2 regions of the Sphingomonas sp. 28-62-20 genome follow, and region 2 is predicted to be linked to the other one. Evidence: riboswitches for the same ligand, from Rfam matches in the RefSeq annotation. Region 2 holds a riboswitch; the other holds the start of a gene.
What was found. Region 2 has a riboswitch for thiamine pyrophosphate ahead of thiC (phosphomethylpyrimidine synthase ThiC). Riboswitches for the same ligand answer to the same signal wherever they lie in the genome.
Positions count from the first base shown of each region.

Region 1: another riboswitch for thiamine pyrophosphate. It lies ahead of thiC (phosphomethylpyrimidine synthase ThiC); the one in region 2 lies ahead of thiC (phosphomethylpyrimidine synthase ThiC).

Region 1 covers NZ_NCGH01000001.1:142,683-148,262, forward strand. Annotated here, with positions in the region: gene B7Y43_RS00675 (DUF808 domain-containing protein) at 279-1,217, shown strand; gene B7Y43_RS00680 (sterol desaturase family protein) at 1,288-2,100, shown strand; gene B7Y43_RS00685 (DUF2141 domain-containing protein) at 2,054-2,455, shown strand; gene B7Y43_RS00690 (MipA/OmpV family protein) at 2,529-3,407, shown strand; TPP riboswitch at 3,427-3,574, shown strand; gene thiC (phosphomethylpyrimidine synthase ThiC) at 3,616-5,514, shown strand.
Region 2 covers NZ_NCGH01000015.1:10,180-15,759, reverse strand. Annotated here, with positions in the region: gene crtY (lycopene beta-cyclase CrtY) at 1-5, opposite strand, end outside; gene B7Y43_RS13300 (sterol desaturase family protein) at 142-996, shown strand; gene B7Y43_RS13295 (DUF2141 domain-containing protein) at 887-1,351, shown strand; gene B7Y43_RS13290 (MipA/OmpV family protein) at 1,441-2,316, shown strand; gene B7Y43_RS13285 (hypothetical protein) at 2,416-3,324, opposite strand; TPP riboswitch at 3,433-3,544, shown strand; gene thiC (phosphomethylpyrimidine synthase ThiC) at 3,600-5,483, shown strand; gene B7Y43_RS13275 (DUF2834 domain-containing protein) at 5,486-5,580, shown strand, end outside.

The DNA.
Region 1 (5,580 bases), on a different contig from region 2:
ACGCATTCCCGACTTCGATCCCAAGGAAAAGCAACTATCGTCCCATCGGCATACCGCACGCTGCGCGGCAGGATCGCATCCCTCAATCCTGTTCCCGATACCGCCGGACAGGTCCCCGGCGGCACCGCTGATGTCCTGCACGATCCGGTTGGCGAACGCTACCCCGAACACGGTTTCGCGGATGCCATGCGGGCAGCGATGCGCCATTTTAAGGTGCATCGTCTGCGCGATCGGGCTAGCGCGTCACTTTCGGTGGCCGTTCAGGGGTTGATGACGCGATGGCGGGGGGTCTGGTAGCCTTGCTCGACGATATCGCCGCGCTGACCAAGCTGGCGGCGGCGTCGCTCGACGATGTCGCGAGCGCGACGGCTGGCGCAGGCAGCAAGGCGGCGGGCGTGGTGATCGACGATGCCGCCGTCACGCCGCGCTATGTCGTCGGCCTGACGCCCGATCGTGAATTGCCGATCATCGCCAAGATCGCGCTGGGGTCCCTCAAGAACAAGCTCGTCATCCTGCTGCCGGCCGCGCTGTTGCTCAGCGCCATCGCCCCCTGGGCGATCACGCCGCTGCTGATGCTCGGCGGCAGCTATTTGTGTTTCGAGGCCGCCGAGAAGATCCATGAAGCGCTGGGTGGCGGTCATCATGCCGAGCGCGCGACGGTGATCACCGATCCGCGCGTGCTGGAAGAGCGGCAGGTCAGCGGCGCGATCCGCACCGATCTCATCCTCTCGGCCGAGATCATGGCGATCGCGCTGGGCGAATTGCCCGCGCAAACGCTGGTGATGCAGGGCATCGTTCTCGCCCTGGTCGGCCTGGGGATCACGGTGGGCGTCTACGGGGTCGTCGCGCTGCTCGTGAAGATGGACGATATCGGGCTCCATCTCGCGCGCCGCCGCCATGTCACGCTCCAGGCGATCGGCCGCGGGTTGGTCAAGGCAATGCCGCTGGTGTTGCAGGCGCTGTCGACGATCGGCACGGCCGCGATGATATGGGTGGGCGGCGGGATCATTCTGCACGGCGGCGAAGCGCTCGGTCTGGCAGCACCGGCCGAATGGCTCCACCATCTCGCCGAAACGGCCGGGGCGGCGGTGCCGCTCGCCGGCGGCCTCGTTGGCTGGCTTGTCTATGCGCTTGGGGCGGCGGTCGTCGGCTTGCTGCTCGGCGCGGTGTTGGTGGCCGGCATCGGGCTTGCCACGAAACGGCGCGGCGCGGCATGATCCGCACGGTGCGCCGCAGCTGCCCGTTTCGTTGCGGCACCAGATCGGCTAGGCGGTCGCCATGGTAACGATGCCCGTGATATTCGCGCTGCTCTATGCGGCCATGGCCATGACGATCATCGTCGGCGGCCGCTATCTGATCGTCAGCGGGGCATTCGCGGCGCTGACGAGTTGGCGTTTCCCCGGCCTCTATGCCGGACTCGATCGCCAGATCAGGCGCGAGATCGGGTGGAGCCTGGCCAGCGCCGGGATTTACGGCCTGCCGACCGGGATCGTCGCCTGGGGCTGGCAAAATCGCGGCTGGACGCAAATCTACACCCCGATCGATGCGATGCCGCTCTGGTATCTGCCGGTCTCGATCCTGCTCTATCTGGCCGCCCACGATACCTGGTTCTACTGGACGCACCGGTGGATGCATCGCCCCGGCCCGTTCAAGCTCGCTCATGCCGTCCATCACGCCAGCCGACCGCCAACTGCCTGGGCTGCCATGGCATTTCATCCCATCGAGGCGCTCACCGGGGCGGTCGTGATCCCGTTCCTTGTATTTTTTATCCCCATCCATGTCGCCGCGCTCGGAATAGTATTGGCGGTCATGACCGTAATGGGTGTAACGAATCACATGGGGTGGGAGGTTTTTCCGTCGTTCATGTGGCGGGGCCCACTGGGCCGCTGGTTGATCACTGCGAGTCATCATCAGCGGCATCACGCCGAATACAGGTGCAATTATGGGCTATACTTTCGCTTCTGGGATCATGTCTGCGGCACCGATCGCGGGCTCGGCCGATTCGTCGATCGGTCCGGGTCAGCGATTCGCGCGTCGGCTGGGGGCAGCGCTGATGGTGGTCGCGTCGCTGCCGGGGGCAACCCAGACCGGCTCGCTTGACATCGGCATCGACAAGGTGCGGTCGACCAAGGGCGTGCTGCGCATCTGCCTGACCGCCGACCCAAAGAATTTTCCCGGCTGCATCGACGATGCCCGCGCCGTCACGCGAACGGTGCCCGCCAGCGACCGCAACGTCCGCATCGATGGACTGCCCTATGGCGGCTATGCGATCGCGATCATCCATGACGAGAACAACAATGCCAAGCTCGACACTTTTCTCGGTGTGCCGCGCGAGGGGTTCGGCTTTTCGCGCAATCCGGTGATCAGGTTCGGCCCTCCGAACTTCACCGCCGCCGAATTCGACGTGGGCGCCACCCCCGATCGGCAGCTCGTCAAGATGCGCTATCTTCTCTAGCGCACGCGCGCACGCGGATATTATGGGGCAGATCGGCGTTCAGCATCCGACGACATCGAGGTTGGAGAGATACGTGGCCCCCTTTAAAACTGTTTCCCTGGCGGTAATGCTTGGTTGTGGCGGCGCGATGCCCGCGCTGGCGCAGGACGCATCGTCGGGCTCGACCCAGTCGGCCCCCAAGCTGCAGGTCGATACCGCCGATCTCAACCGCGATACGCTCACGGTCGGCGGCGGGATCGGCTATGTGCCGAGTTATGAAGGCTCCGACGATTATGTCATCGTGCCGGCCGCGGCCATTCGCGGGCGCGTCAACGGATTCAATTTTTCGACGCGCGGACTCGAAGCATCGGTCGACCTGATCCGCGGCGCGTCGAAATGGGATTTTCAGGCAGGGCCGGCGGTTTCGCTGACCGTCAATCGCACCGGCAGGATCGTCGATCCCCGGGTGCGCGCGCTGGGCAAGCGCAAGGTCGCCTTTCAGGTCGGCGGCTTTGTCGGCATCAGCAAGACCGGCATCATCACCAGCCCCTATGATTCGCTCGGGGTGCGTGTCGAATATGCGCGTGACGTGACCAATGTGCATGAAAGCTATCTGATCAGCCCGTCGATCACCTATGCGACGCCGCTCAGCCGCCGCGCCTATGTCGCGATATCGGGGACGGCGTCGATCGTCGGCGACGGCTATGCCCGCACCTATTTCGCCGTCGATCCGGCGGGCAGCGCGGCGAGCGGCCTGCCCGTCTTCGCCAATCCGAAGGGCGGCGTGAAGAGCTATGGCGGCGTCGTCCTGGTCAATTACGCCCTGACCGGCGATCTGCTCCACGGGCTCGGCCTGTTCGCGACCGGATCGTACAACAAGCTGCAAGGCGATTTCGCGCGGTCTCCGCTGACCAGCGTCGCGGGATCATCGAACCAATGGTACGGGGCGGTCGGCCTCGGCTATACATTTTGATTGCCGGCGCCTAGATTGTCGCCATTCCCCGGGGGGACGCTGACGGGTGCCATCGAATCGCCGATTTGATGGATATCCGCCACGGCGTCTGAGAGGCGATCACGAGATCGCGACCCGCCGAACCTGATCCGGCTGACACCGGCGGAGGGAGGGAGCGGTTTTCTGACCCGAAACCCGTCCTCGCTCCGATTATTGGAGCATGACGACGATGGCAGATATCCCCGCCCGCACCGAAATCGGTGTAACCACCGGCCCCATTCGCGGCAGCCGCAAGGTGCATGTCGGCCCGCTCAAGGTCGCGATGCGCGAGATCATGCTCGAGCCATCATGCGGCGAGCCCCCCTTGCGCGTCTACGACACCTCGGGCCCTTACTCGGACCCTGACGCCATGATCGACATCGCGGCGGGCCTCCCCAATCTCCGCCGCGACTGGATAATCGCGCGCGGCGACGTCGAAAACTATGACGGGCGCGAGACGCGCCCCGAGGATAACGGCCTGTCCGGCCCCGATCGCTCGGCGGGCGTCCCGCAATTCCCGAACGTCGTGAAGCGCCCCTTGCGCGCCAAGCCCGGCATGAACGTCAGCCAGATGCACTATGCCCGGCGCGGCATCATCACGCCCGAGATGGAATATGTCGCGATCCGCGAGAATATGGGTCGCGAGGCGGCGCGCGAGGCGCTGATCCGCGACGGCCAGAGCTTTGGCGCGAGCATCCCCGATCATGTCACCCCCGAATTCGTTCGCGATGAAGTCGCCCGCGGCCGCGCGATCATCCCCAACAACATCAACCACCCCGAATCCGAGCCGATGGCGATCGGCCGCAACTTCCTGGTCAAGATCAACGCCAATATCGGCAACTCCGCCGTGGCATCGGACGTGGCCAACGAAGTCGACAAGATGGTCTGGTCGATCCGCTGGGGCGCGGACACGGTGATGGACCTGTCGACCGGCCGCAACATCCACGACACGCGCGAATGGATCATCCGCAACTCGCCCGTGCCGATCGGCACCGTCCCCATCTATCAGGCGCTGGAAAAGGTCGGCGGCGTGGCCGAGGACCTGACCTGGGAAATCTTCCGCGATACCCTGATCGAACAGGCCGAACAGGGCGTCGATTACTTCACCATCCATGCCGGCGTGCGGCTGGCGTACATCCCGATGACCGCCAAGCGCGTGACCGGCATCGTGTCGCGCGGCGGCAGCATCATGGCGAAATGGTGCCTTGCGCATCACAAGGAATCGTTCCTCTACGAACGCTTCGACGAGATCACCGAGATCATGAAGGCCTATGACATCGCCTATTCGCTCGGCGATGGCCTGCGCCCCGGCAGCATTGCCGATGCCAATGACGAAGCACAGTTCAGCGAGCTCTATACGCTGGGCGAGCTCACCCACCGCGCGTGGAAGAGCGACGTCCAGGTGATGATCGAAGGCCCCGGCCATGTGCCGATGCACAAGATCAAGGAGAATATGGACAAGCAGCTGGAAGTCTGCGGCGAGGCACCCTTCTACACGCTCGGGCCGCTGACCACCGATATCGCGCCGGGTTACGACCATATCACCAGCGGCATCGGTGCGGCGATGATCGGCTGGTACGGCACGGCGATGCTTTGTTATGTGACGCCCAAGGAGCATCTGGGCCTGCCCGACCGCGACGACGTGAAGGTCGGCGTGGTGACGTACAAACTCGCCGCCCACGCGGCGGACCTGGCGAAGGGCCACCCGGCGGCGCGGTTGCGCGACGATGCGCTGAGCCGCGCGCGGTTCGAATTCCGATGGAGGGACCAGTTCAACCTGTCGTTGGACCCGGATACGGCGGAGCAATATCACGATCAGACCCTCCCCGCAGAAGGCGCCAAGACCGCGCATTTCTGCTCGATGTGCGGGCCGAAATTCTGCTCGATGAAGATCACCCAGGAAGTCCGCGACTTTGCGGGCAAGCAGAACCAGGGGGTTGAGGGGTTTATCGCTACCGGCCCGACTGGCGCGGAGACGGCGGCGGCGAGTAAGGCGGCGGCGATCAAGGGGATGGAAGAGATGGCCGCCAAGTTCCGCGAGACGGGGAGCGAGATTTATATGGGGGCTGGCGGACGGGAGCGCGATTAGGCAGGCCGCGCATCCGGCGCAGCAGACTCATTTCCTCACTGCTTGATCCGTTCGTGCGAGCGTCAC
Region 2 (5,580 bases):
GCCATAGCGCCGCCTAACCGATTTTTGTGCCGACGCGAAACCCTCCCTGTGCCTTTTGCCCGATGGTTTTTCGAAGAAAACACCGTTCAGCCGCCAATCGGCGTGGTTTCGCATCAGCCCAGGATGCGATATGGCCCGATGATGGTTATTGGATCTGCCGTTGGATTTGGTGTTGTCGCTTCGGCCGTCGCTGTGACGCTGATTGTCGGCATCCGCTATCTTATCGTCAGCGGGGCCTTTGCGGCGATCACGCGGTGGCGCCACCCCGGCCTTTATACCGGGCTTGATCAGCAAATCCGTCGCGAAATCGGCTGGAGTTTAGCCAGCGCTGCCATTTACGGGATACCAACCGGGATTGTCGCCTGGGGATGGCAGGCGCATGGTTGGACGCAAATCTACACTGATTTATTTGCCTATCCGTTATGGTATTGGCCGGTATCCGTGCTGATCTATCTTTTTCTGCATGACAGCTGGTTTTACTGGACCCACCGCTGGATGCACCAGCCCAAGGCCTTTAAGCTCGCCCATGCGGTGCATCACGCCAGCCGACCGCCCACCGCCTGGGCGGCAATGGCGTTTCATCCCATTGAAGCGCTAACAGGCGCTGTGGTTATCCCGCTGCTTGTGCTACTCATTCCAGTGCATATCGGTGCGCTTGCATTGGTTTTGACGGTAATGACGGTTATGGGGGTAACCAACCATATGGGTTGGGAAGTTTTCCCTAGGTTCATCTGGGCTGGGCCAATGGGTGCATGGTTGATTACCGCGAGCCATCATCAGCGGCATCACTCTGACTACAGGTGCAATTATGGGCTATATTTTCGCTTCTGGGACCATGTTTGCGGGACTGACCGGGGAATCGGTGGTTTCGACAAACTGCCAGGTCGTGCGCGATCAACAGCCCATCGGTCCGGCACAGCGCTTCACGCGTCGGCTGGGGGCGGCGCTGATCCTGGTCGGTCTGTTGCCGGGGGCAGCGCTGACCACGACGCTTGACGTCACCATCGATAATCTGCGTTCCGATCGCGGCGAACTCCGCCTGTGTCTGACGGCTGACCCCAAGAATTTCCCCGGGTGTATCGATGATGCGCGCGCCGTGACTCGCTCGGTTCCCGCCACGATGCACAAGGTGCATTTCGATGACCTGCCTTATGGTAGCTATGCCGTTGCGGTGATCCATGACGCCAATGGCAATAACAAGCTCGATACATTGCTTGGCATCCCGCGCGAAGGATTTGGCTTTTCGCGCAACCCAATCATTCGATTCGGCCCGCCGCGATTTTCCTCGGCGCGGTTCGACATTGGCGCGGCACCTGATCAACAGGAAATAAAGATGCGGTATCTTCTCTAAACGGGGCAGTTTTGCCGCGGGGGCGGAGACAATCGGCTTGCCTGGCGTTAACCATAAGCTAGGATTTTTCCGTTGTCTGGGAGAAGAACGTGTTGTCTTGTCTGCGTTTGCTTACCGCCGTCGTATCGCTCACCGTGATCGCTGGCCCGGCCTTTGCCAAGAAGGCTGATCGCCCGACACCCCCACGAATCGACGTGGATCCAGCAGCGCTTGATCGCGATACCATCACCATTGGCGGCGGTGTCGGGCTGGTCCCCAGCTATGATGGCTCCAATGATTATGTGGTGATCCCAGCGGCGGCGGTGCGCGGTCGCGTCGATGGCATCAACTTTTCCTCACGCGGGTTGCAGCTTTCTGCCGATCTGATCCGCGACAAATCGCTGGCCAGCTGGGATTTGATGCTCGGGCCGGTGGTCAGCCTCAATCTCAATCGTACGGCACGGATCATCGATACCCGGGTGCTCGCGCTGGGTCGGCGCCGGGCGGCACTCGAAGTGGGCGGTTATGTCGGCATCGGCAAGACCGGGGTGATCACTAGCCCCTATGACCGGCTATCCGTGCGGGTCAACTATGTCCGCGACGTGACCGGTGTTCATGACAGCTATGTGCTGATGCCGGTGATTGATTATGGCACGCCGATCAGCCGTCGCGCTTATGTCGGCATTGGCGGATCGGCCACGATCGTCGGCGATGGCTATGCCGAAACCTATTTCGCGGTCGACGCTGCGGGCGCGGCGCGCAGTGGCTTGCCGCTGTTTGCCCGCCCGCGCGGCGGCGTGAAAAATTACACCGCCAATCTGCTGTTCAATTATGCGCTATCCGGCGATCTGCAACGCGGGCTTCAGCTCTTTACGCTGGTCTCCTACAGCCGGTTGCAGGGCGATTTCGCGCGATCGCCGTTGACGAGCGTCGCTGGCAATCCCAATCAAGTCTATAGCGCCATCGGGCTCGGCTATACTTTTTGATTGGCGGTTCCGGGCGCGCCGGACACGACTGGAATAGAATTTAGGTCAACGGAAATCCAAGCGCTATTTTGCGGTATTTAGCAGCGCAGCGCCGCTGCTTCACTCCGCCGCCGCGATTGCGCGATAGCCCTTCTTGATGGTGCCGATGATCCGTTCACGCTGTTCTTGTGCGGTAAAGTTGTTGCTGCGGGGAACATAGAGGCCGTGGAGCGTCGCGCGATCGATCAAAGACAATCGTTGCGGCACCGCCATCCCTTCATGTGGCATGAATAGCGACAGGACCGAAGAAGGGTTCGCTTCGTCCAGTGTTTTGACCGTGAGGTTGAGCAGCAGGTGCATTGTCGCAAAATCCGCGAGCTGGCGCAGCGATTTACCGGGCGATTGGTTGATATCGATGACGACGACCGAGAGCAGGATATCCGATCGGACATTGGCCGATATCCGGGTCGCTCCGAAACTGCGGGAGATGCCGTCGCTAATGGCATTGCCCTCGCGATCGACTTGCTGGACGACCCGAGAGGAATAGACGGCGCGCTTCTTGCCCAAGAGCAATTGCCGCTGCCCCGCCGACAAATGAGCCAAAAGCGAGGGGCTAGCCTTGTCGAGATCAACCATCAATTGCTGCGGATGGTCTGTGAAGAGGATCAGCGCATTGGGCCGGCATCCGGCATTCTTCACCTGCACCCCAGCCTCGGCCGCATTGTTGCGCACGACCGTTTCGATAATCGGCGACCATTCTTCGGGAAAGCCATCAACGCGCGGGCAAAACCCGTCCGCATACCGGGCTAGTTGGTTTTGTGGGCCGTTATCCAGCGTCTGTTTCAGCATGTTTCGCAGGGTTTTGCGTGAACCCTCGACCACGATGTCATTGCCGTCGGTGCTGGTGGTGCTGGCCGGGCCAGGGAGGGCGGTTTGCGCAGGCGCAGACCGGCCCGAGACTGGCGACGCCATGACCATCGCCATTGAGATCACGGACAGGGCGGCAGACCACTGCGGGCGAGCGATCATATCACCTCCATGGAAAATGCTTTTCGACAATTGCTATCTTGTTACCCTGTTACGATTTTGTCGAGCGCGATCACGTGCTGGACTATCTCATTTCTTCGCACTATCCTCGCCATATCCCCGGGGAAGCGCTGTTGGCTGCGCTTGAGAGGGAGGCGGCAGCCTCCGACCCGCTGAACCTGATCCGGCTGACACCGGCGGAGGAAGTGGCGCGCGAGACCGATCCTGTTGATCGGCGCAATCGTTCGTAGCTCCTTCGATAGCTTGGAGCGAATTGAATGGCAGACATCCCCGCCCGCACCGAAATCGGCGTGACCACTGGCCCCATTCGCGGATCGCGGAAAGTGCATGTCGGGCCGCTCAACGTCGCGATGCGCGAGATCATGCTGGAGCCATCGTGCGGTGAGCCGCCGCTGCGCGTTTACGACACGTCTGGCCCCTATTCCGATCCGGCTGCGCATATCGACATTGCAGCGGGCCTGCCCAATCTGCGCCGCGACTGGATTCTCGCGCGCGGCGATGTGGAATCCTATGACGGGCGCGAAACCCGGCCCGAGGATAACGGCTTGACCGGTCCCGATCGATCGGCGGGCGTGCCGCAATTCCCCAATGTCGTGAAGCGCCCCTTGCGCGCAAAGCCCGGCATGAACGTTAGCCAGATGCACTATGCCCGCCGCGGCATCATCACGCCCGAGATGGAATATGTCGCGATCCGTGAGAATATGGGCCGCGCCGCCGCCAAGGAAGCACTGATCCGCGACGGGCAGAGCTTTGGCGCGAGCATCCCCGATCATGTCACGCCCGAATTCGTGCGCGATGAAGTTGCGCGCGGCCGCGCGATCATCCCCAACAACATCAACCACCCCGAATCGGAACCGATGGCGATCGGCCGCAATTTCCTCGTCAAGATCAACGCCAATATCGGCAACTCCGCCGTTGCCAGCGACGTGGCGAATGAAGTCGACAAGATGGTCTGGTCGATCCGCTGGGGCGCGGACACGGTGATGGACCTGTCCACTGGCCGCAACATTCATGACACGCGCGAATGGATCCTCCGCAACTCGCCCGTCCCGATCGGCACCGTGCCGATCTATCAGGCGCTGGAAAAGGTCGGCGGCGTGGCTGAGGACCTGACCTGGGAAATCTTCCGCGATACCCTGATCGAGCAGGCCGAACAGGGCGTTGATTATTTCACGATCCATGCCGGCGTCCGCCTCGCCTACATCCCGATGACGGCCAAGCGCGTGACCGGCATCGTCAGCCGCGGCGGCAGCATCATGGCCAAATGGTGCCTCGCGCATCATAAGGAGAGCTTCCTCTACGAGCGCTTCGACGAGATTACCGAGATCATGAAGGCCTATGACATCGCCTATTCGCTCGGCGATGGTCTCCGCCCCGGCAGCATTGCCGATGCCAATGACGAAGCGCAGTTCAGCGAGCTCTACACGCTCGGCGAGCTCACCCACCGCGCCTGGGCGCACGACGTGCAAGTCATGATCGAAGGCCCCGGCCATGTGCCGATGCACAAGATCAAGGAGAATATGGACAAGCAGCTGGAGGTCTGCGGCGAAGCGCCCTTCTACACGCTCGGGCCGCTCACGACCGACATCGCGCCGGGATATGACCATATCACCAGCGGCATCGGGGCGGCGATGATCGGCTGGTACGGCACGGCGATGCTTTGCTACGTCACGCCGAAGGAGCATCTGGGTCTCCCCGACCGCGACGATGTGAAGGTCGGCGTGGTAACCTACAAGCTAGCCGCCCACGCGGCGGATTTGGCGAAGGGCCACCCGGCGGCCCGCCTGCGCGACGACGCGCTGAGCCGCGCGCGGTTCGAATTCCGCTGGCGCGACCAGTTCAACCTGTCGCTCGACCCCGACACGGCCGAGCAATATCACGACCAGACCCTCCCCGCAGAAGGCGCCAAGACCGCGCATTTCTGTTCGATGTGTGGGCCGAAGTTTTGCTCGATGAAGATCACGCAGGAAGTGCGCGACTTCGCCGGCAAGCAGAACCAGGGCGTCGAAGGCTTCATCGCCACCGGCCCGACGGGCGCCGAGACGGCAGCGGCGAGCAAGGCGGCGGCGATCAAGGGGATGGAAGAGATGGCCGAGAAATACCGGGCGGGCGGCGATCTCTACATGCCCGCTGAGGGCTGACCATGGCGGCGGGGGTGTTCAAGGCGGTGATCATCGCCGCCGCACTCGCCTTTCTGGCGGTGTTCGCCTTGGTCGTAACGCCCCCGCTGATCGCTCA